2 regions of the Paraburkholderia sp. RCC_158 genome follow, and region 2 is predicted to be linked to the other one. Evidence: riboswitches for the same ligand, from Rfam matches in the RefSeq annotation. Region 2 holds a riboswitch; the other holds the start of a gene.

Region 1 (9,536 bases), on a different contig from region 2:
GCGGAGAACATCTTCGCCGGGAATGAGTTGACCAGTTCCGGCGTAATCCGCACGAAGGACGAGAACCATCAGGCGAAAGTACTGCTTAACCGTCTGCAGATTCCAATCGACCCGCGCATGCGACTCGGCGATCTCTACGTCGGGCAACAGCAACTGGTCGAAATTGCAAAGGCGCTCTCCAAGCACATCAAGGTGCTCATCATGGACGAGCCGACTTCCGCGCTCTCGAAGACGGAAGTCGAGATCCTCTTCAAGATCATTGCGCAGCTCAAGGAAGAGGGCGTCACGGTCATTTACATCTCGCATCGTCTCGAGGAAATCATGGCGATCGGGGATTGCATTACGGTATTGCGTAATGGGCGCCTCGTCGCAGAAGACGACATTGCGAATATCGACATTCCCTGGATCATCGAGGCGATGGTCGGATCGTCGAAGAAGCGTTTCGCATTCGAGCAGCATGCAATCGGCGAGGAAGTCCTGAAGGTCAAGGATCTTGCGCTGAAGCGCTCGAATGGCATCTACGCGGTTGACCATGTTTCGTTTTCCGTCAGGGCCGGAGAAGTCATTGGTATTTATGGCTTGATGGGCGCCGGCCGGACTGAACTGCTCGAGTCTTTACTCGGCGCGCAGCCGCTGGCTCTCGGCGAAATAGAACTCGCCGGCAAGGCAATCGAAGATCTGCCAATTCCGAAACGGATCGAGGCGGGCATTGCGCTCGTACCCGAAGACAGACAGAAGCAGGGGATGGTGCAGCTCATGTCGATCCTCGAAAACATGACGCTGTCCAGTCTGTCCAGATTTACTCGCCGTCTCGCGTTCGGTGCACTGCGACGCGACCGGCAGCTCTCTGCGTCCAACGATATCGTCAAGCGCCTCGCAATCAAGGCGTCGTCGGTGGATGCGCCGATCACGTCGCTGTCGGGCGGAAACATGCAGAAGGTGGTGATCGGCAAGGCATTGCTGACGTCGCCGAAAGTACTGCTGATGGACGAGCCGACGCGGGGAATCGACGTAGGTGCAAAAGAGGACGTGTACAAGACGATCAGCGTGCTCGCGCAGTCAGGCATTGCAGTCGTGTACGCGACCTCGGAACTGGACGAGGCAATGGCTGTTTCCAATCGGGTCTTCGTGATGGCCAGCGGCAAGCTGACGGCGATCATGGAACGTGCACAGTTTGACAGCGAGCGCATCGTGCGCGCGTCAACGCCCGCGACAGCCGTAGTGTGAAGCACCATGAGGTGGAAACCATGACTACTCAGAACAGCAGCACTCCTTCGATTCAACCGGTTCACGGCAAGCACAACCGGCAATCCGCTTACATGGCTTCGCGCATGGCGGTGAACCTGCTCAAGCTGCGAATCTTCATTGCGCTCTTTGCGATCATTATCGTGTTCTCGCTTGCAACCGAGAACTTCCTGTCGACAAGCAACATGCTGATCATGGCGAAACACGTGACTATCGTCGCGATTCTGTCGATCGGCATGACGCTCGTGATTCTGACGGGCGGCATCGACCTGTCCGTGGGTTCCATTGTCGGAATAAGCGGGATGGCGGCGGGCTATCTTCTGCTCGAAGGCGTGAAGATCGGTCATCACGTCGTGTTCTTCAACCCGTGGGGCGTGACGCTGATTGCATGCGCGCTCGGCGCGATCATCGGTGCGGTGAATGGTTACCTGATAACGGCGCTCAATGTGGCACCGTTCATTGCAACCCTCGGCATGCTGTATGTCGTACGCGGCGCAGCACTGCTCGTGAATAACGGCAGCACGTTCGCCGATCTCGGAGGCAATCCGGCTCTGGGCAATACGGGCTTCGAATTCCTCGGCAACGGCACCATCCTGGGCCTTTCAATGCCGGTCTGGATTCTCGTGATTCTTGCTGCCATCACCATTTTTGTTGCGAGGCGCACGCCGCTTGGCCGGCGCATCTATGCGATCGGCGGCAACGAGCAGGCGGCGCGCTTCTCGGGAATCCGCACCAACCGCGTGAAGCTGTTCGTGTACATGTTCTCGGGATTCTGTGCGGCGATCGTCGGACTGGTGATCACTGCGCAGTTGCAGACCGCTCACCCATTGACCGGCCAGACGTTCGAGCTGAACGCGATTGCCGCGGTCGTATTGGGAGGAACTGCGTTGATGGGTGGCCGCGGTACGGTCTTCGGTTCGGTCGTCGGCGCCTGTGTGATCAGCATTCTCGGCGACGGCATGGTGATGTGCGGTATCAGCGATTTCTGGCAGATGGTGATCAAGGGCCTCGTGATCATCTTCGCTGTCGTCATCGATCAGTTGCAGCAGCGCCTGCAAAGCCGCATGGTTTCGCTCACCGCGTGAGCGTCACGAGTTGAGCCGTCTTCTGGAAAGCAACATGCAATATGTTCTGGCAATCGATCAGGGCACGAGCGGTACAAAAGCACTCGTGTTCGATGCGGAGGGGCAGGTGCACGCTCGCGGTTTCATAGCCGTACCGTGTACGCATCCGCGCAACGGATTCGTCGAGCAGGACCCGCAGCTGATTTATGAGTCGGTACTGCAAGCGGTTTCCATTTGCCTCGGTGAATTCAAAGGCGACCGGAAAGAGATAGCAGGTGTCGGCATCTCGAATCAGCGTGAGACGGTCGTGCTGTGGGATGACGAAGGTCGCCCGATCGTTCCGGCAGTGTCGTGGCAGTGCCAACGTTCTCTCGCGATATGCGAGCGTCTGAAGCAGGAAGGCAGGGCACAGGTCATTGCAGAGAAGACGGGACTATTGATCGACCCGTACTTTTCGGGAACGAAGCTCATCTGGCTTAACGAAAACGATGAGCGGGTGCGCACGCATATCGCCGCCGGCACCGCTCGCTTCGGCACGGTCGATAGCTGGCTTCTGTACCGTTTGACAAAGGGCGACGTGTATCGCACCGATTACACGAACGCGTCGCGAACCATGCTGTTCAATCTTGCAGGACTTGAATGGGATCGCGAACTGCTCGCCGATTTCGGTTTGCAGAAACTGCGGCTGCCTGAACTGCGCCCGTCGGCATCCGATTTCGGCGCGAGCGATTTCAACGGCATTTTCGATCGACCCATCCCAATCGTATCGATGATCGGCGATTCCCACGCGGCGGCTGTTGGCGAAGGCTGCCTCAGTCCCGGCTTTGCCAAGGCGACAATGGGGACGGGCTCCTCGATCATGATGAACGTGGGCGGCAAGCCCTTGCCCGCAAATCACGGTCTGGTGTCGACGCTTTGCTTTGCCACCGAACAGCGGGTGGATTACGCGCTGGAAGGCATCGTCATCAGTGCGGGGTCAACGCCTTCGTTCCTCAAGGAAAAGCTGCGCATCGTCAAGGATTTTGCGGAAGCAGAAGAGGCGTTCACGGAATACGACAACGGCGGCGTGTTTCTTATTCCGGCTTTTTCGGGAATCGGTTGCCCGCACTGGAAATATCCAGGCGGCGCGCAAATCGTCGGGCTGAATTTCTCGACGTCCTGGCAAAACGTCGTGCGCGCAGCTTATGAATCGATCGTCTATCAGATCAGGGACGTGATCGCAGTCATGGAGCGGGCTGCCGACGTCCCGTTGCGCGAACTCTTTCTCGACGGAGGACTGGTTCAGCGGCCATTCCTTCTTCAATACCTGGCGGACACATTGAACCGGCCGGTGAGCACGCTGACGCTGAGTGAAATATCGGCTGCGGGCGCAGCAGCGCTTGCCGCGTTGAAGCTCGGGTTAATCAACTCACTCGATGCCTATCGCGAGACTCGCGTGGTGGCACGACGCGTTGAACCAGGGCCGGGCGTCGAAGCGGCTGCAAGAAATCACGAGCAATGGTTGCAATGGATACGACGGCTTTAAGCTCCGTCGATTAGTGGAGATCGGCATATGGCATTCCAGCAGCGTTTCGAAAACAAGGTGGTGGTTGTCACTGGCGGCAGCCGGGGTATCGGATTGGGCATTGCCAGGCGCTTTGCGCAGGAGGGCGCGAAAGTGTGCGTGTCGGCGAATGAAAAAGCCGTGCACGACGCTGCCGCGCAGCTACGCGATTCCGGCTTCGAGGCCCTCGCCGTGCAAACCGATGTCACGAGCAAGGAACAGGTTGTCGCGCTCTACGAAGAAGTCGCGGCCACGCTAGGTGAGGTTGATGTTTCAGTCCAGAACGCGGGCGTCATTACGATCGCGAAGCTGGAAGATCTGACCGAGAAGGAATGGGACAACGTACTTGCGGTGAACAGCAAAGGCGTTTTTCTGTGTTGCCAGGAAGCGGCGAGACGGATGCTGCGTGCCGGGAAAGCGGGCCGTCTGATCAATACGGCGTCGGGACAGGCCAGACAAGGTTTCGTCTATACCCCGCACTATGCAGCCAGCAAGTTTGGCGTTCTGGGCATCACGCAGAGCCTCGCGAAAGAACTGGCGCCCACGGGCATCACAGTGAACGCGTTCTGCCCCGGCATCATCGCGACTGACATGTGGTCGTATAACGACGAAGCGTGGGGCAAGCTGCTGGGCAATTACAAGCCTGGCGAACTCATGGCCGAGTGGGTCGAGAACATTCCCATGAAGCGTGCAGGTAGCGACAAGGATGTAGCAGGTCTGGTCGCGTTCCTGGCGTCCGATGACGCGTCGTACATCACGGGGCAGACCGTGAACGTCGATGGCGGAATGTTCATGTCCTGAGGCCGCGTTCGCAGGTCGCGAGACACGTTGCCTCGCGACTTTCTATCGGACTCGGTCCGCGAGTCTCAGGCGGTCTGCAATAGCGAAAGCTTATTCACTGTCTCGCCGCAAGCGCGCGCCACTTCTGCGCCCTTCACGACGAAGTGCTCAGTGAAGAACTTCACATGCTCTTCCCCGTGGTGAAAGTGGTGCGGCGTCAGCACGGCAGAGAACACAGGAACACCTGTTTCGAGTTGAACCTGCATCAAGCCTGAAATGACCGCTTGAGCGACGAATTCATGGCGATAGATGCCCCCGTCGACAACAAGTCCGGCTGCAACGATGCCAGCGTATCGACCGCTCTGTGCCAGCCGTTTTGCGTGCAGCGGGATCTCGAACGCTCCAGGTACTTCATAAAGATCGATGTCGCCGCTCGCATAACCAAAGTCCTCGATGACCTTAAGGAAAGAGGTTTTGCATTGGTCGACGATATCGCGGTGCCAGCACGCCTGGACAAAAGCGATGCGACCGCGGTTGCCGCCGGAAACGAATGCTGCTTGTGCTTCGATCAAGTGAGATGTGTTCATGGAGTTCAGCCTGTTTTGTGTGAACAGGGCGAAGAACAGCCGTTTCCCGCCAGTGCGGGCATTGTGGCTGTTCTGTTCTCTTTCATCCGGACTATACCGTCGGCCCCGGAATCCAACCGGGTCTGCTGACCTCTGTTATCGCAGCAATATCGAAACAGAGCGCTCGCGGGCTACGTCTGCAAAAGACGATTACCGCCGGTGGGGAATCGCACCCCGCCCCGAGAACGTGTTCTTGAAGAACGGTGCGTAAATTACCACGTATCCGGCAAATCTGCTGCGTCACCCGCACCACATTTCACTGCGTGCCTGCCTGAAATTGTTGCCCTCCAGGCAACATGGTGTACGCATTCGCGATGCTACTGGCGCTCGTCCCCGCTGACTACTATCTGTCACACGCTCCCTCCAAATGCAGGCAATACGGAGCGCGTGACACTCGTGGTCGTGCTCGTGAACCGCGTCGCGCGGTGCAGTGCGGCTCACCCCACTTAATCAATTGGACTATTGAACATGAGCGAAACAACTCGCAATGTGCGGCCGGTTATCGCCAACGTCGGCAAAGAAGGGTCAGGCGAACTCGTGTCTTCCCGCTACGGCGTGCGCGTGGGCGACGTTGACGTCGTGCTGATCAGCGATGGCGTTCTGCCGCTGCCCACCTCCACCATGTCGACTAACGTGAGCGAAGCTGACCGCAACGAATGGTTCGATGGTCGCTTCCTGCAGCGCGACATGTTCGACTGGGCGCTGAATATTGCGCTCGTGCGCAGCGGCGACCGCCTGATCCTGATCGACTCGGGCGTGGGCGACGGTTTCGAATACTTCACGCGCGCCGGCCGCTCGGTGATGCGCCTGGAGTCGGCGGGCATCGACCTCGCTGCGATTACCGACATCGTGATCACGCACATGCACATGGACCACGTCGGCGGCCTGAACGTTGCCGGCGTCAGGGCCAAGCTGCGCCCGGACGTGCGCATTCACGTGTCGGCGAAGGAAGTAGAGTTCTGGAAAAATCCGGACTTCAGCAGGACGGTGATGCCGGAAACTGTTCCTCCGGCGCTACGCAAGGCTGCTGCGACGTTCGCGGAACTCTACCGCGAAAACATCGTGCAGTTCGATCAGACCGTGGAAGTTGCCAAGGGCGTGTCGGCGCGCGTGACGGGTGGACACACACCGGGGCATTGCGTCGTGGACGTCGCATCGAACGGCGAAAAACTGACGTTCGTGGGCGACGCGATTTTCGAGGTCAACTTCGACCATCCCGACTGGCAAAACGGCTTCGAGCACGATCCTGAATTGGCTGCGGACGTGCGTATCGCGCTACTCAACGAAGCCGCGGAAACCGGCGCTCTGCTGGCCGCAGCGCACGTCGCGTTCCCATCCATCGGTCACGTTGCGAAGACGGACAACGGCTTCCATTTCGTGCCGGTGGTGTGGGACTACTGATCGGTGCCCGACGATCAACCATCGCCGTATAGATGGCACTGACGTTTGTCAGAAAACCGCCACGAGCGCACAAGGCTCACGGCGGTTTTTTGCAAACGGTCACTTGCCCTGGTGTGACCGCGGCAGATCAATGCGGTGCCGTTGATACCGGTTGCACGCATCTTTCATCCTTCAACGGAGCGCATCATGAGAGTGAAGAGTTTGTTGCCCGCAATTTTATGCACGTCGATGGCGCTGGCGGTCATCCCCGCGATAGCCGGCGCCGAGCCGTTCACGATCAGGGTCGATGACCTGCGTGACGGGCACTTTTCGAACGAGCAGGTGTACGGAGGCTTTGGCTGTCACGGCAACAACGTTTCGCCGCGCATTTCATGGGCTCACGTTCCGCGCGGCACAAAGAGCATTGTCGTGACCATCTTCGACCCTGATGCGCCGACTGGCGGGCTCGGCTGGACGCATTGGGAGATCGCCAATATTCCACCTTCCGAGTCGTCGCTCGAAAAAGGCGCTTCCGGCAATTCGAAGCTCTTGCCGGCAGGCGCCATTGAGACGTTGACGGACTTCGGCGAATCCAGATACGGCGGACCGTGTCCGCCTAAAGGGGAATCGCATCGATATGTCGTGACGGCGTCTGCTCTCGACGTGGCGCAAATCGATGTCGCCCCGGCGGCGAGTCCCGCAGTCGTCGCCTATCAGATGCATGGGAAAGTCATTGCTCAGGCGAAGTATGTCGCGAGATATCATCGCGCGTCGACTAACGATTAACGACTGACGGGTGCAAGAACCAGGATATCGGCAACCGTTCCTGGCAGCTCGGCTGCCGGTGGAACGGTTGCCGTATTTCAGATGCAAATCCTTTGCACGCCGTTCAATTGCACGATGCTCCGCTTATCGAGCGCAGGCTGATTGAGTTGTTCTCGTGCATAGATTCTTTCCGAAGCCGCGAGCCGATAGCGAGGCAAGTCGTCCGGTCCGGGCTGGATGTGCAGCATGTGCTTTGCAACCAGACCTTCAACTACGTCTATCGCATTCGAAAGATCGCCCGTTCCATTCGTTCCGTTCGCGACCGCCGCGAGGACCGCATCGAGCGTTGCGGGCTGTTCAAACGACGACAACCGCCGGAAAGCGGACCTCTCCTCGTCCGACAGCAGCGCGTAACTCCATCCAATCGATGCGGCGAGACTCCGATGCCTCGCAGGCGCATTGCGGCATCCCTGCCATTGAAGACGTGAGCGGGTTCCGAGCAGCGTCATGGTGCCGGCCAGTCCAAACGTCGCGACGCGCGCCGCAGCAAGTTCGATTGCAAGCGCAACGCCTTCCAGTTCGCGGCACATCTCCGAAATGGCTGCATAGCTCTTGCTGGTCTGCGGGAATCTCGCGCCCGCTTCCAGAGCGCGTTGAATGAATACCTGCACGGCGGGATAAGTATGCGCATGTTCGATCGAAATCACCTCAGGTCCCGGCGGGACTTCGAGCGCAGGCAGGCGGCAGACGTGTTCGTATTTCACTCGTAGCGCCTCGCGACTTGTCAGCACGAAATAGGTCGCGGATGAGACCGCGAGGATTTGCGTTGTGAGCGACGTCACCTCGTCGATGACATGCTCGCAGTTGTCCAGAATGATCAGCGCGCGCCGGGTGCAAAGATAATTGGCGATGCATGCGACGGGTATGTGGTGAAGATCGCCTAACCCAAGCAGACGAGCGAGCGTGAGCGCTACCGTATCGCCATGAGCGAGCTCGCTTAAGTCGGCGACGTGGATCTCCGAAGGAAACACTCCGGATAGTCTCTTTGCGAGAGCAATGGCGACTGTCGTTTTGCCGATGCCTCCCGGTCCCACAATAGATATGAGCCGATGTCTGCTCAAGTCGGACGCAAGCGTTCGCAAGACCTCGTCGCGACCTTGTGGGCAGGCGGATCCTGGTGCGAAGTCGCCGGAATGTACGCGGGGAGACGGTTCAGCAAACAACGAACTGGATTCGGCAACGATGCGTTCACGCGTAAGCTGACCAACAAAGCAGTAGCCGATGCCCTGAACGTTTTTAATGTAGCGCGCACCGTCCTCGCCGTCGCCCAGTGCTTTGCGTAATCCAGCAATGTTCACGCGCAGGTTGCTTTCGTCCACGACGATATTCCGCCACGCATGCGACATCAACATGCGCCGCTCCACGACCTGTCCGGCGTTCTGAATAAGCGCAATAAGAATATCCAGCGCGCGGCTGCCTATTTGCACGAATGAACCTGACCGTTCGAGACGCCTCTCGGCCGGAAACAGCGTGAACGGCCCAAACGATATGGCCTCGCCGTAGTCGTGCCGGTCGGTATTTGTCATCACGCCGGAACGCAAAAAATCTTCCTTGGCATTCATCTTCTCAGCAGACTCCGGATTGCGCGATTCAGGTGCATTGGAATAGACCCATACCACGGTCTCTCCGCGGCGAAACATTGCGTCACAAGCAATCCTAGTTGCGCCGCTCAGAACATGGAAGACGCCGGTGGGATATCACAGTGTTGCCGCCAGGACAACATCGGACCATTGAGCGATTGGCGTACTAGCCCATTCACCGTACCTCATCTGCAGAAGCGGTTGATTGGGCATAGAGTGCCAGCGAGACCTGGTCTCGAACGAGGTTTGCGCCTCCGCGTGTGGTCTGCTGGTGAAGCGAGTAGAGAAGATTAGAGAAGAGTTGATGCGGCGAGAAGCGAGAAACAACATCCCACTGTGAGACATGCCATGACAAAGATATCGGTTCCCATTATTTGCCTCGAATGCAACCCGGACGGAAGCTCCGTAGGGAATTCCGTTCTTTCTTCTGTTTTGCTGGATCTTCGACCCGACGGCGACGGAAGGTATAGATCCGAGTGCTCGCGCGGTCATC
Region 2 (9,536 bases):
CTGGTAAAGCGCGTGAGCGCAATGCCGCGCACGTCCGACAGCACCTGCTGCGCCTCGATGAGCCCGCTCTTGTGGCCGCGCGGCAAGTCGACCTGCGTCGTGTCGCCGGTCACCACGGCCTTCGAGCCGAAGCCGATCCGCGTGAGGAACATCTTCATCTGCTCGGGCGTGGTGTTCTGCGCCTCGTCGAGAATGATGAACGCGTGATTCAGCGTGCGGCCGCGCATGTACGCGAGCGGCGCGATCTCGATCATCTGCCGCTCGAACATCTTCGCGGTCTTGTCGAAGCCGAGCAGATCGTACAGCGCGTCGTACAGCGGACGCAGGTACGGATCGACCTTCTGCGCGAGATCGCCCGGCAGAAAGCCGAGCCGCTCGCCGGCTTCGACGGCCGGCCGCGTCAGCACGATGCGCTTGACCTGATCGCGCTCGAGCGCGTCCACGGCGCAGGCCACCGCCAGATACGTCTTGCCGGTGCCCGCCGGGCCGATGCCGAAGGTGACGTCGTGCGAGACGATCTGCTTCAGATAGTCGCGCTGCGCCGGCGTGCGGCCGCGCAGATCGGCGCGCCGGGTGTAGAGCTTCGGACCGAGTTCCTCGGCGTCGTCTTCGAGAAGATCGGCGGGCTGGTCGAACGGATGGTCGGGGTTGCCCGGAAAGCCAGGCTCGCCGGCTTCGTCGCCATTGCCGTTGCCGTTCGTGCGATGCCGCGCCGGGTGGCGCACTTCGACGAGCGCGAGCTGGATGTCGTCGACCGACAGCGGATCGCGCGCGTTGTTGTAGAAGTTTTCGAGCGCGGTGAGCGCGAGTTTCGCGCCGCGCCCGCGGATCGTGATGCGGTGTCCGCGGCGTTGCAGCGTCACGTCGAGCGCCTGCTCGATCTGCCGCAGGTTTTCGTCGAGCGGTCCGCAGAGGTTGGCGAGCCGCGCGTTGTCGTCGCGCGGAGCGGTGAATTCCAGATGCGGCTGAGTGGTTTTCAAGGCGATGAGTCGATCCTGTCGGTTTCAGTACGCGGGCGGCGGCGGCCGGCTTGCGGTTTTACGTTCGCGTGGCGCCGCGCGTTTGCGTCAATGGTCAGTCATTGGTCGGTCAATGGGTGGTGGCACTCGCGCCGTTTTCTGCATTGTCGTGCACCAGCACAAGCTCGCCACGCAGCGAATGTGGGTACGCTTTGACGATTTTCACGTCGACCATCTGACCGGTCAGCCGTGCATGCGAAGCCAGCGGCGCCGGGAAATTCACCACGCGGTTGTTCTCCGTGCGGCCCGCGAGCTCGTTCGGGTCCTTGCGCGCCGGGCGCTCGACCAGAATACGCTCCACCTTGCCGACCATCGAATCGCTGATGCGCTGGACGTTTTCCTCGATCGTGGCTTGCAGGTGTTGCAGGCGCTTCAGCTTCACTTCGCGCGGCGTGTCGTCGTGCAGGTTCGCAGCCGGCGTGCCCGGACGCGGACTGTAGATGAACGAGAAGCTCGTGTCGTACTTCATCTCGTGCACGAGCGCCATCATCTTGTCGAAATCTTCTTCGGTCTCGCCGGGAAATCCGACGATCATGTCAGTGGACAGCGACAGGTCCGGGCGAATCGCCCGCAGCTTGCGGATCACCGACTTGTATTCGAGCACCGTGTAGCCGCGCTTCATCGCCATCAGGATGCGGTCCGAACCGTGTTGCACCGGCAGATGCAGGTGGCTCACGAGCTTCGGCACCTTCGCGTAGGTGTCGATCAGACGCTGCGTGAATTCCTTCGGATGCGACGTGGTATAGCGAATCCGTTCGATGCCCGGAATATCGGCGACGTATTCGATCAGCGTCGCAAAGTCGGCGATTTCCGACGAGCCGACGGTCAGCGCGCCGCGATAGGCGTTCACGTTCTGACCCAGCAAGGTGACTTCGCGCACGCCCTGATCGGCGAGACCGGCAATTTCCGTCAGAACGTCGTCAAGCGGACGGGAGACTTCTTCGCCGCGCGTGTAGGGCACGACGCAGTAGCTGCAGTACTTGCTGCAACCTTCCATGATCGACACGAAAGCGCTCGGGCCTTCCACGCGCGCGGGCGGCAGATGGTCGAACTTTTCGATTTCGGGAAACGAGATGTCGACCTGCGCGCGGCCGCTTTCCCGGCGCTTGTCGATCATTTGCGGCAGACGGTGCAGCGTTTGCGGGCCGAACACCAGATCGACATAAGGCGCGCGCGCGACGATGGACGCGCCTTCCTGGCTCGCCACGCAGCCGCCCACGCCGATGATCAGGTTGGGATTGGCTTCCTTCAGCTCGCGTACGCGGCCGAGGTCGGAGAACACTTTTTCCTGGGCTTTTTCGCGCACCGAGCAGGTGTTGAACAGAATCACGTCGGCGTCTTCGGGCGTGTCGGTCTTGACGAGGCCCTCAGCCGCGCCGAGTACGTCGACCATCTTGTCGGAGTCGTACTCGTTCATCTGGCAGCCAAAGGTCTTTACATAAACTTTCTTGGTCATCGAATTTCGCCGGTCGCAGTGGTTAACCTGGGGGCGCTGTATAAAGGGTCGAGGAGAGGCGAAAACGTGCGCGATGTCCGTGGGACGGGGCTTCTGGTCGCCGTCGGCTGGGCTTTAGCCGCAGCCCGCGCGCGCTTGCCGCGTAACGCAATATTATAGCCCTTCGCCGGATAGGGCCTCGCGGCTGATATCGGTCTCCGGCGCCTCCAGCGCTGCGGGCGGCAAGCCGAGCAGGCCTTCCAGTTCGTCCGATACCTGCGCGAAGCGCTCGCTCAGAAAATCCAGCAGCACGCGCACGCGCGGCGCCATGAAGCGGTTGCGGTGGTAGAGCGCGTGCAGCGGCGCGTCCGGATAGCGCCATTCGGGCAGCAGGATTTTCAGGCCGTCCGCGCGCAGATCCGCTTCCACGTCCCACATCGACTTGATCACGATGCCGTAGCCGCGCAGCGCCCATTCGCGGGCGACGGCGCCGTCGTTGGTCTCGCGCGCGGTTTCGAGCGGCACCGTGTAGTTCTGCACTTCGTCACCGCGCGTGAACCGCCATTCGTTGGCCGGCCCCGAGCCGGTGTTGAGCACGATGCAGTCGAAATTGGCGAGATCGTGCGGGTCTTCGGGCTCGCCTTTGCGCGCGATGTATTCCGGCGACGCGCACAGCACACGCCGGTTCGGCGCGAGCTTGCGGGCGACGAGCGAGCTGTCTTGCGGCACGCCGAAGCGGATCGCCAAGTCGATGTCCTCCTGCACGAGATTCGACAGCGAATCCGACAGCGTGAGCGCGAACGTCACTTCAGGGTAGAGCGCGTTGAATTCGTCGAGCCAGTGCATCAGCAGATTGCGGCCGAAGTCCGAAGTCGCCGACACGCGCACCTTGCCGCGCACCACGCCTTGCCCGGCCTGAAGCGCGGCCTTGGCGTCGTCCAGCGATTGCAGCGCCTGGCGGCAACAGTTCAGATAGAGACGGCCTTCGTCGGTAAGCCGCAACTGGCGGGTCGTGCGCTCGAAAAGCCGCGCCTTCAGGCCGGCTTCGAGTTTGGCGAGGCGCGCGCTCGCGGCGGCGGGCGTGAGCCCCATTTTGCGGCCCGCCGCGGACAAACTGCCTTGCTGCGCGGCCTCGACAAAGAGGCGAATGTCGCCGAGATTATCCATCGCTCGCTTCAAATGGCATTTGAAAATGCTTCAAATGCTACGCCAATTATCAAATGGCCGCCGCGCGCCGACAATTCGTTTCTCGAAAACTCATGCGGCGCTGAGCGCCGCCGGAAATCATGCAACTGGATCACGCGACCATCGTCACGGCCGATCTCGACGCGGCCCGCCGTTTCTTCGTCGATATTGCCGGCTTGACGCAAGGCGCGCGTCCGCCGTTTTCCGTCGACGGCTACTGGCTCTACGCGGACGGCCGGCCGGTCGTGCATCTGGTCGAAGCGACCGCGCCCGACCCGTCGCTACGGGCGGCGCCACGCATCGACCATATCGCCTTCCGTCTGGAAAGCGCCGCCGAATGGCAGGCGCTGCTCGCGCGCCTGCGCGCATCCGGCGTCGTCTATCGAACGGCGCAAGTCCCGCCGATGGCCCCGCAAAAAGCCGCCATGCAGATTTTCGTGGCGCTCGCGCCGGGCGTCGTCGTCGAATTCGTGACGGCGCTGCATCACGCTCAACCGTAAAACCAACCGTAAAACTTCGAACCTGCAAGCTGGAGAACAACAATGCCGATTCCACTACTCGCGCTCGCGATCAGCGCCTTCGCGATCGGGACCACCGAGTTCGTCATCATGGGCCTGCTGCCCGAAGTCGCGCGCGATCTCGCCGTGTCGATTCCATCGGCGGGACTGCTCGTGAGCGGCTATGCGCTCGGCGTCGCGGTCGGCGCGCCGCTGCTCGCGGTCGTCACCAGCAGAATGCCGCGCAAGCTCGCGCTGCAGTTGCTGATGGGCGTGTTTATCGTCGGCAATACACTGTGCGCGATTGCGTCGAGCTATTCGGTGCTGATGATCGCGCGCGTCGTGACCTCGTTCGCGCACGGCTCGTTCTTCGGCATCGGCGCGGTGGTGGCGGCGTCGCTCGTGCCGTCGGAAAAGCGCGCGAGCGCGATTGCGCTGATGTTCACCGGCCTCACGCTCGCGAACGTGCTCGGCGTGCCGTTCGGCACGTTCGTCGGCCAGGAGTTCGGCTGGCGCGCCGCGTTCTGGATTGTCAGCGCGTTCGGCGTGCTGTCGCTGGCGGGCGTGACGGCGCTCGTGCCGAATCGCCACGATTCCGCCCCGGCCGGTCTCGGCCATGAAGTGCGCGTGCTGAAGGACCCGCAAGTCTGGACCGCGCTCGCGATGACCGTGCTCGGCTTCGGCGGCGTGTTCGTCGTGTTCACGTACATCGCGCCGATTCTCGAGCAGGTGAGCGGCTTCTCGCCGCGCGCCGTCACGCTGATTCTCGTGCTGTTCGGCGTGGGACTGACGATCGGCAACACCGTGGGCGGCAAGCTCGCGGACCGCGCGCTGATGCCTTCGCTGATGGCCATTCTCGCGGCGCTTGCCGTCGTGATGGCGCTGTTCGCCCGCACCAGCCATTCGCAGGTGGCCGCGGCGGTCACCGTGTTCGTGTGGGGCATCGCCGCGTTCGCGACCGTGCCGCCGTTGCAGATGCGCGTGGTCGAGAAGGCGGCCAAGGCGCCGAATCTCGCGTCGACGCTGAACATCGGCGCGTTCAATGTCGGCAATGCGGGCGGCGCGTGGCTCGGCGGTCTCGTGATCGATCACGGCCATTCGCTCGATACGTTGCCGTGGGTCGCGGCGGCGGTGAGCTTGAGTGCGTTGCTGCTGACGTGGTTCGCATCGCGCATGGACACGCCGGCATCCGATGAAGCGCGAAGCGGCGTGCAGGTGCGCGAGCGGGCGTGAGTCCTGGCGAGGCGTGCACGCGGAGGCCGTTGCACGCCATCACAGCCGCAATCGCAATCGCGACCACAACCAAACGCGCACTGCGCTCCGCATATGAAAAATGCGCACAAGCTTTGCGAAAAGCGTCCTCCGCAATACTGATAACAGTGTGAAGATAACTTCGTTGGGCGCTGCGGGGCGCGATGCTATCTTGCTTCCACTAACTGTTTGCCCGCCGCCCGGCGGCGCTTCTGGAGGCAATCATGCATTCCCCGCTTGCTCTGGTCCGCGATCCCACGGCCGATACCGATGCGCCGCCGCGTGCCGCTGAACCTTTCGACGCGCTCGAACATCTCGTCGGCGTGAATCTCGCGCGTTTGCGCGCGGAACGTCAGTTGTCGCTCGACGCATTGGCCCGCGCGTCCGGCGTATCGCGCGCGATGCTCGCGCAAATCGAATCGGCGCGCAGCGTGCCGTCCATCAAGGTGCTGTGCAAGGTGGCCGCCGCGTTGAAGGTGTCGGTCGCGGCCTTCCTGCGACGTCACGCGACGAACGGTTTCGAGCACTTGCCGGCGGAGCGTTCGTCGCGCGTCGTCAGTTCCAACGGACGCTATTCGGCTCGCCCGCTCTATCCCGACAACGAGCCGACCGCCGCCGAATTTCACGAGCTGCGCATCGCGCCGTTGCACACGGAAGCGGGCGTGCGCCGCGCGCCTGGCACGACGGTCAATCTCGTCGTCAGCGAGGGCACGCTCGAGGTCAGCGTGCACGATCAGCGCCAGTTGCTGGCAACGGGCGACGCGATCGTGTTCGACGCCGATCAGCCGCATAGTCTGCGCAATCCCGGCGACACCGAAGCGCGCGCGTTTCGAGTGACGCTGAAGGCCGAGACGCCGCCGCGCTGGGACGTGCCGGCGCAGCACGACACGTCGCGCGAGGCTGCGCCCGTTTGATCGAATGCGCCGCATAGGCGCCGCCCGGGCGCGAAACCCGTCCGGGCAGTAGGGGTTGCGCTGCGGTTCGCGCGCGACTGTTGTATGCTTGGCCCGCCGGTTCGTCCGGCAATCAGTGCGTCTTCAGGGCGGGGCGAAATTCCCCACCGGCGGTATGCCGGCAGCGCGAAAGCGCAGGCCGGCGAGCCCGCGAGCGCCCGCAATAGCGCGGTTTTCAATCGACCGAAAGCCGCCGCGGGGTCAGCAGATCTGGTGAGAAGCCAGAGCCGACGGTCACAGTCCGGATGGAAGAAGATGTGCAGATAGTCATGTTCGTTTCCGTGGCGCCGCTCGCATGTCGGAGTGGTGCGCGAACGCCGCCTGCATCGTGAGGCGGCGCTGCACGGCGCGTCTTTGTCTGTTTGCAATGCCCTGAAACGTTTCTCGCCCAACTTTTGCGATGAGCGTTTCAACCATGTCCTTTGCTACTTTTCCCGCTCCTTCGACGCTTGCGCACGACGCATTCGCCGATCTCCCGCTGCTCTCCACCGAAGCCGTTCCGCCGCGTATCGCCGCCGCCTTGCAAGCCATGCGCGAAGGCCGCGCCGTCGTGCTGCAAGACGACGACGACCGCGAGAACGAGGCCGATCTGATCGTCTCCGCCGAGCGTCTTTCCGTCGAAACCATGGCGCTGCTGATTCGCGAATGCAGCGGCATCGTGTGCCTGTGTCTGACCGACGACAAGGTCCGCGCGCTCGAACTTCCGCCGATGGCCGTCAATAACGAAAGCCGTCACGGCACCGCGTTCACGGTGTCGATCGAGGCGCGCGAGGGCGTGACGACCGGTGTGTCCGCACTCGACCGGCTGACGACGATCCGCGCGGCGATTGCCGATAATGCGAAGCCTGCCGACATCGTGAGCCCCGGCCATGTGTTCCCGTTGCGCGCGATGCCGGGCGGCGTGCTGGCGCGTCGCGGACATACCGAAGGCACCGTGGACCTCGCGATTCTGGCCGGGCTCAAGCCCGCCGGCGTGCTCTGCGAATTGATGAACGCCGACGGCACGATGACGCGCGGTGCCGACGTCGAACGCTTTGCCGCAAAACACAATCTGCCGATGCTGACGATTGCGGAGCTGGCCGAGTTTCGCCTGGCGCTGACGCAGGCGCGCGAATGCGTCGAAGCGGCTTGAATTCAAGGTGAATTCACGGCGGTGAGCGGCGTGGCGCGTGAAGTGAGCGGTTCTCTGAACCGCTACGACTGCACGTCGCCGAACTCGCCGCGCACACCTGCGTCGATCAACGCCGGCAATTCGTCCATGTGCTGCATGATGCGCGTGATGCCCATCTTGCGCAGCGCGTCCGCGTAGCCGTCGGGAATATGGCTCGCGCCGACAAACGCGATCGTCTTTATTCCCGCCGCGCGCGCCGCGTTCAAGCCCGCCACGCTGTCTTCCACGACGATGCATCGCGATGGATCGACGCCGAGCGTCTGCGCGGCGAACAGGTACACGTCGGGGAACGGCTTCGGCCGCGCGACCTGTTCCGCGCTGAACACGCGCTCGCCGAAAATCTGCTGCAATCCGGCGCGCCGCAGCGATGCGGCGACGCGCGACATGCGGCTGTTCGACACCACGGCAGCGGGCAGCGTCACGCGCTGCAGCGCGTCGCGCACACCGTTGATCGGACTAAGTGACGCAGCGAGCGCGAGTTCGACGTTGTGTTCTATCGCGTTCAGAAAATCGGCCGGCAGCGTGATGCCGAACGCGGTCTCGATACCTTCGAGAAAGCGCGACGTTTGCTGGCCAAACGCCGTCTTGACGATAGGCTCGAAGTCGAGGCCCGGAAAAGTGGCCGAGAGCGTCTCGTACATGACGCGGTCGGCGATGACTTCACTGTCGACGAGTACGCCGTCGCAGTCGCAGATAAGGTGGTCGATCATGCGTGGAGGAACCGGAAAGCGGTGGCGCGCGCAGACGCCATAGCCAGAAATAGCCGGCTCATGCGCGCGGTGCGAAAGCGCCATGATACGTGCTTCGGCGGCGCTTTCGCTCCATCGCATCGCATCGCATCGCATTGCGTTGCTCGCGATTCGCGAGCGCGCCGCGCTCAACGCACGTGCAGATACAGATAAAGACCCGCCGCCACCGCGCCGCCGACGAGCGGACCGCACACGGGAATCCACGCGTAGCGCCAGTCGCTGTCGCGCTTGCCGGGGATCGGCAGCAGCGCATGCATCAAACGCGGCGACAGATCGCGCGCGGGACTCATCGCGTAACCAGTCGGTCCGCCGAGAGAAATGCCGATGCCGAGCACGAGCAGCCCGACCGGCAGCGCGTCCAGCGCGCCGAGCCCGACTTGCGGCGAAGCGAGATACAGCACGCCGAGAATCAGCACGAACGTGGCGATCATCTCTGTCAGCAGGTTGTGCGGCACGCTGCGAATCGCGGGCGCGGTGCAGAACACGCCGAGCTTGACGTCGGCGTCGCCTTCCTTCGCGAAGTGCTGCCGATACGCGACCCACACGAGCAGTGCGCCCGCCATGCCGCCGAGCATTTGCGCGGCCACATAACCGGGCACCTTGGCCCACGCGAACTTGCCCGCGAGCGCGAGGCTGATCGTCACGACCGGATTCAGGTGCGCGCCGCTGTACGAGGCCGTCACGTAGACCGCGATGAACACGGCCATCGCCCAGCCCATGACGATCACGATCAGGTCCGCGCCTTTGCCCTTGGTGCGTGCAAGCAGCACGTTGGCGACAGCGCCGTCGCCGAGCAGCACGACCAGTGCCGTGCCGATGAATTCCGCAATGTAAGGAGACATCGTTGGTTATCCGAAATATTGTTGTTAGGGAAGCCGCGAGGCGGGCGGCTTCGTTGCGGCTTTATCTCAGGTTTGCGTTAGCCCTGCAGAACGTTCATGCGTGAATAGCGCCGCGCGCAAGCTCAGGATTTCGACGGCGTATCGGCCCAGGCTTTGGCGGCGCGAATTGCGCGCTGCCAGCCGTCGAGGCATTCCTTCACGTCCTCTTTGCCGAGCGCGGGCGTAAAGCGTCGATCGAGCTTCCACTGGCTTTGCAGTTCGCCGACATCTTTCCAGTAGCCGACGGCGAGCCCCGCGAGATACGCGGCGCCGAGCGCCGTGGTTTCCGACACCTTGGGACGCACCGCGTCGACGCCGAGAATGTCGGCCTGGAATTGCATCAGCAGATTGTTCGCGCATGCGCCGCCGTCCACGCGCAATTCGCCGATGCGAAT

The links. A riboswitch is a leader RNA that binds a small molecule or an ion and turns the genes downstream of it on or off. The one in region 2 is predicted to bind FMN.
Region 1: linked by a shared signal. The riboswitch ahead of AB6809_RS27420 (6,7-dimethyl-8-ribityllumazine synthase) and the one ahead of ribB (3,4-dihydroxy-2-butanone-4-phosphate synthase) in region 2 are both predicted to bind FMN.

What each region holds. Positions count from the first base shown of each region.
Region 1 is NZ_JBFUPM010000018.1:105,036-114,571, reverse strand. It holds gene AB6809_RS27440 (sugar ABC transporter ATP-binding protein) at 1-1,227, shown strand, start outside; gene AB6809_RS27435 (ABC transporter permease) at 1,248-2,330, shown strand; gene AB6809_RS27430 (glycerol kinase) at 2,365-3,834, shown strand; gene AB6809_RS27425 (glucose 1-dehydrogenase) at 3,862-4,653, shown strand; gene AB6809_RS27420 (6,7-dimethyl-8-ribityllumazine synthase) at 4,719-5,219, opposite strand; FMN riboswitch at 5,290-5,449, opposite strand; gene AB6809_RS27415 (MBL fold metallo-hydrolase) at 5,727-6,659, shown strand; gene AB6809_RS27410 (YbhB/YbcL family Raf kinase inhibitor-like protein) at 6,846-7,424, shown strand; gene AB6809_RS27405 (winged helix-turn-helix domain-containing protein) at 7,502-9,082, opposite strand; gene AB6809_RS27400 (hypothetical protein) at 9,392-9,536, shown strand, end outside.
Region 2 is NZ_JBFUPM010000010.1:196,746-206,281, reverse strand. It holds gene AB6809_RS20890 (PhoH family protein) at 1-980, opposite strand, end outside; gene miaB (tRNA (N6-isopentenyl adenosine(37)-C2)-methylthiotransferase MiaB) at 1,090-2,475, opposite strand; gene AB6809_RS20880 (LysR family transcriptional regulator) at 2,629-3,621, opposite strand; gene AB6809_RS20875 (VOC family protein) at 3,741-4,139, shown strand; gene AB6809_RS20870 (MFS transporter) at 4,182-5,369, shown strand; gene AB6809_RS20865 (helix-turn-helix domain-containing protein) at 5,612-6,301, shown strand; FMN riboswitch at 6,417-6,601, shown strand; gene ribB (3,4-dihydroxy-2-butanone-4-phosphate synthase) at 6,756-7,472, shown strand; gene AB6809_RS20855 (HAD family phosphatase) at 7,535-8,221, opposite strand; gene AB6809_RS20850 (MIP/aquaporin family protein) at 8,389-9,102, opposite strand; gene glpK (glycerol kinase GlpK) at 9,225-9,536, opposite strand, start outside.